Regions from separate parts of the Comamonas sp. NyZ500 genome, predicted to be linked through region 1. Evidence: predicted binding sites of a transcription regulator. Region 1 holds the regulator's gene; the other holds the start of a gene.

What was found. Region 1 encodes FNR, which switches genes on or off when oxygen is low (the NO sensors DNR and NnrR bind a similar motif). Its sites were predicted from a motif close to TTGATNNNNATCAA; they were not measured.
Region 2: the regulator FNR is predicted to act here: its motif matches at 1,043-1,056, upstream of JAO85_RS12595 (DUF2189 domain-containing protein).

Annotation. Positions count from the first base shown of each region.
Region 1 is NZ_JAEIJE010000001.1:253,231-255,626, forward strand. Features, by position in the region: gene JAO85_RS01160 (FixH family protein) at 1-283, shown strand, start outside; gene JAO85_RS01165 (hypothetical protein) at 542-805, shown strand; gene fnr (fumarate/nitrate reduction transcriptional regulator Fnr) at 869-1,591, opposite strand; gene hemN (oxygen-independent coproporphyrinogen III oxidase) at 1,860-2,396, shown strand, end outside.
Region 2 is NZ_JAEIJE010000007.1:57,415-59,810, forward strand. Features, by position in the region: gene JAO85_RS12590 (PLP-dependent transferase) at 1-987, shown strand, start outside; gene JAO85_RS12595 (DUF2189 domain-containing protein) at 1,211-2,008, shown strand; gene JAO85_RS12600 (hypothetical protein) at 2,030-2,248, shown strand; gene JAO85_RS12605 (arylesterase) at 2,266-2,396, opposite strand, start outside.

The sequences.
Region 1 (2,396 bases):
CTCGCAAACGGCCAAGATCATCCACCCCGAGGACGGCAAGCCCTGGTGGAAGTTTGCCCATGTCTGGCTCATCATCGCCGGCCCGGTGATCGTGGTGATTGCCGGCTTTGTCACCGCATACATCGCACTGAGCAGGCCCGATCCCGTGATTGACCCTGACTACTACCGCCATGGCATGGAAATCAACCAGCGCCTGAGCGAAAGTGAAAAAAGCCTGGCCCCAGCAGTCACCGGCCGCAATCATGCGGCCACGCCAGCCAAGGACCATCCGCTGGATCGCTGAGCGCTCCGGCGCTTGCTCCGCCAAGGTCGCTTTTGCGGCCTTTTTTGTTGCCCGATATCAAAATCAGAGCGTGTTGCGTATGCTCCGCCTAACGTTGATATAGAAGTAAATGGTTTTTTGATATCCAGATGGCGCAGGATGCTACTGAAAAGAGAGTGGTTCAGGGTTTCCCGCCACGGTGCATGCCCGCAGTCCTGCATGAACGGTCACCACTGTTGTGCAAAATATGACCAAGCCCACAGCCCAAGGAGAATCAGGATGGATGCTCGACGCTGGATGTGGATTGTCTGGCCGGCCTTTCTGGCGGCGGCAATCATGGAGATGGTGGTTTTCGCTTTTGTGGACCCGCTGGATGTGCACTGGCTGGGCTCCCCCCTGGACTGGTCGCGCCAGGCCATCTATACGGTCGCTTTTTTTGCCTTCTGGGTCGTGACCCTGATCGGAGGTGCGATGACGGTGATGCTGGGTCGCTCCGTCAGCGATCTCAATGGCGGCATCGTTTCCGAGCCTCTGCCCGATTAATTCGCGCAGACAAAAAAGCCCGCTGTCCGCGGGCTTTGTCTTGAGAGTGTCTGTCGACTCGGTTCAGTTCTGGCATTGCTGGCTGTTGACGATTCGTTTGAGCGCCTCGGTATCCAGGATGCGCAGGTGGCGCTGCTTGACTTCCACAATGCCTTCCTCTGCAAATTTGGAGAAAGTGCGGCTCACGGTCTCGAGCTTGAGGCCCAGGTAACTGCCGATTTCTTCGCGCGTCATGCGCAGCACCAGTTCCGACTTGGAAAAGCCGCGTGCCGACAGGCGCTGGACCAGGTTCAACACAAAGGCCGCCAGGCGCTCTTCGGCACGCATGCTGCCCAGCAGCAGCATCACGCCATGCTCGCGCACGATTTCGCGGCTCATGACCTTGTGCACATGGTTCTGCAGGGCAGTGACCTCGCGCGAGAGCTGCTCCAGTTTGTCAAACGGCATGACGCAAACCTCGGCGTCTTCCAGGGCCACGGCATCACAAGTGTGGTGGTCGTTGACGATGCCGTCCAGACCAATGATTTCGCCAGCCATCTGAAAGCCTGTGACCTGATCGCGTCCGTCTTCGGTGGCCACGCTGGTCTTGAAGAAGCCGGTTCGAATGGCATACAGAGAGGTGAACTCTTCGCCATTGCGAAACAGCAGCCCGCCGCGCTTGACCTTGCGGCGCGTGGCCACAATCTCGTCAATGCGCTCCATTTGTTCATCGTCCAGGCCCATGGGCATGCACAGTTCACGCAGATTGCAGTTGGAGCAGGATGCTTTGATGGTCTGAAGATTCATGGGCTTTTTGCAACGGCGCAGACAGACACGGAGTGGAGAGTCGCGCTGGTCATTGACCTCGTGGTTGAAGATGAGATGGATCAAATTGTCGCAGCACTTGCCTTGAGGTCTCTTGATTTTCATCAAGGACAGGGTGATTGCCTTGGGGCACATTGCCTGTATTCGTTCAAAAACATGCGCTTTTGCCTATTTTGGGCATGATTTTCAGGATCTGATTTCCATTGAAATCTGCTCTATACAGAGTGTGGGCGCACCCTAACTCCCAGTTATGACCGCAGTCACGCCTGAGTTGCTGAGCCGCTTTGATATCCCCGGCCCACGCTACACATCGTTCCCAACAGCCGACCGTTTTGTTGAGGCTTTTGGTGCAGACGACTACATACTGGCACTCAAGCAGCGCAAGACGCATTCTGGCTCGCGCGCTTTGCCCCTGTCCGTTTATGTGCATGTGCCGTTCTGTGAGTCGCTTTGCTATTACTGCGCCTGCAACAAGATCGTGACCAAGCATCATGAGAAGGCTGCCGAGTATCTGGACTACTTGAGCCGCGAGCTGGCCATGCATACCGAGCATTGCGGCAAAGGCCAGCTCGTAAGCCAGCTGCATCTGGGCGGAGGCACACCGACCTTTTTCAGCGATGCCGAGTTGCAGCAGCTGATGGTCTTGATGCGTGAACATTTCAAGCTGGATCCCGCGGGCGAGTACTCCATCGAGGTCGATCCGCGCACCGTCAGCAACGAGCGGCTGAGAGCTCTCAAGGACATGGGGTTCAATCGCCTGAGCTTTGGCGTGCAGGACTTTGATCCC
Region 2 (2,396 bases), on a different contig from region 1:
CAATGCCTGCTGGTACCCAGCGGCCTGGCCGCGATTGCCACGGTGTCGCTGGCGCTGCTCAGGACGGGCGACGAGGTGCTGGTGCCCGACAACGTATACGGTCCCAACAAGACGCTGACCGAGGGCGAGCTGGCTCATTTCGGCATTCGCCATCAGTACTACGACCCCATGTGCGTCGAAGACCTGGCAGCCAAGATCACGCCGGCCACCAAGCTGGTCTGGCTGGAAGCTCCGGGCTCGGTAACCATGGAGTTCCCGAATCTCGTCGAGCAGGTGCGCCTGTGCCGGGCCAGGGGCGTGACCATGGTGCTGGACAACACCTGGGGCGCGGGTCTGGCTTTCCGTCCCTTCGACCTGCTGGGCGATGGCAGCCTGGGCGTCGATGTCACGGTCCATGCCCTGACCAAATACCCCAGCGGCGGCGGTGATGTGCTGATGGGCAGCATCATCACGCGCAACCAGCCCCTGCATATGCGCATCAAGCTCGCGCACATGCGCCTGGGTCTGGGCGTGAGCGGCAACGACGCCGAAGCCGTGCTGCGCAGCCTGCCCAGCATCGGCCTGCGCTATCACGCGCAGGATCGCTCGGCACGCCAGCTGGCGCAGTGGCTGGCTGCCCAGAGTGCCGTGGCGCAGGTGCTGCACCCCGCCATGCCTGATGCCCCGGGCCATGCTTGCTGGAAGCAGCTGTGCGGACAAGGGCTGGGCCGGGATGGCGTGGCCGCCGGTCTGTTCAGCGTGGTCATCGACGAGCGCTTCGACCAGGCGGCCGTCGATCGCTTCTGCGACAGCCTGCGCCTGTTCAAGCTGGGCTACAGCTGGGGTGGGCCTGTGAGTCTGGTCGTGCCCTATGAGCTGCCCGAGATGCGCAGCCGTGCCACACCCCATATCAAGGCGGGCACCGTGGTGCGCTTTGCCATCGGCCTTGAGGATACTAGCGATCTGCAGGCCGACCTGGCCCAGGCCCTGCTCAGGGCCTTTGGTTGAAGCTATTTAAATAGGAGCTGGCAGCGCTTGTTGAGAAGCGATTTCAATGTTTTTATTGACTGAAGTCAATAAAGGCTGGGCGCTATAAGCTCTTGTTTTCATAGTGAAAACGCGGAGGCCGGCATGCGGGCTTTCCGCAATGCAGATTCGAGGTTGAGCGGGTAACTTGTTCCTGTCAGCTGCCGCCACCGAGGCGCGGTACGGGCGACAAGGAGGGTCTCGCATGCAAGCTTCCCCTGTTTCCGAGGTCAAGGCCGAGTCCGGCAATCTGCAGATTCTGCAACTGCGCTGGAGCGAGCCTTGGCAATGGCTGCTGCTGGGCCTTAGCGATGTGCGGCGCGCTCCAATGATTGCGCTGTTCTACGGCCTGTGTTTCTGGGGCATGGCGCGTCTGATGGCCTGGGTGTTTCGCTCCAGCCCCGAATATCTGATGTCCATGGCCAGCGGCTGTCTGCTGGTAGGCCCCTTCCTGGCCATGGGCCTGTACTACGTCAGCAAGCAACTGGAGCAGGGCAAGCCCGTGCTGCTGTCGGAGTCGTTGACCTGCTGGGACAAGCATCTGGCCAGCATGGGCATGCTGGTCATGGTGCTGATGGTGCTGGAGATGCTCTGGGGGCGCGCCGCCATGGTGGTGTTCGCCATTTCGTTCGATACCGGCATGCCCAGTACGGCAACCCTGCTGCAGACCCTGCTGCGGCCCGAGAACTGGGAGTTCCTGCTGGGCTACGCCGCGGTTGGCGGGATATTTGCTGCCTTGGTGTTTGCCAGCATGGTGGTTTCACTGCCCGCCATTCTCGATCTGGATACCGATGCCTTGACGGCCTGCATCACCAGCATGCGCGTGGTAGGGGCCAATACGGGTGTGATGCTGCTGTGGGGGCTGATCATCACCGTGTTGATCGCGGTCTCGCTGCTCTTCTACAGTGCAGGTCTGATCGTCATCGGGCCGCTGCTGGGTTGCACCAGCTGGCATGCCTATAAAGCCAGCGTCCGCGCCGAAAGCAAGGAGAACCCTGCTTAAGGTGCAATGAGGGGGGATGTCATGGAGTTCTGGAACTGGTTGAAAAAAGTCTTCACGCCCCAGCCAGGCGCTTCGGGCCACAGCACCGATTCGCAGCTGACCTGGACTTCGGCGAGCAGCCGCGAGGACGGCCGCGACGTCTTCAACGACAGCTATTTTTGCGGCTCGGGCAGCAACGAGAGTGCCTGCAGTCCGGACGGCGGCGACTCTGGCGGTGATGGCGGAGGCAGCGGCGACTGAGGCCGCGCGGCCGTCACTTATTTCAGCAATGGCCTGAGCTTGGGCCAGACATTGGCCAGCATCTGGGGCTGGGCCTGGGCATTGGGGTGAATGCGGTCGCTCTGAAACCACTGCTCGGCGTTCGCAGCATCGCCGATGCCCGACAGCA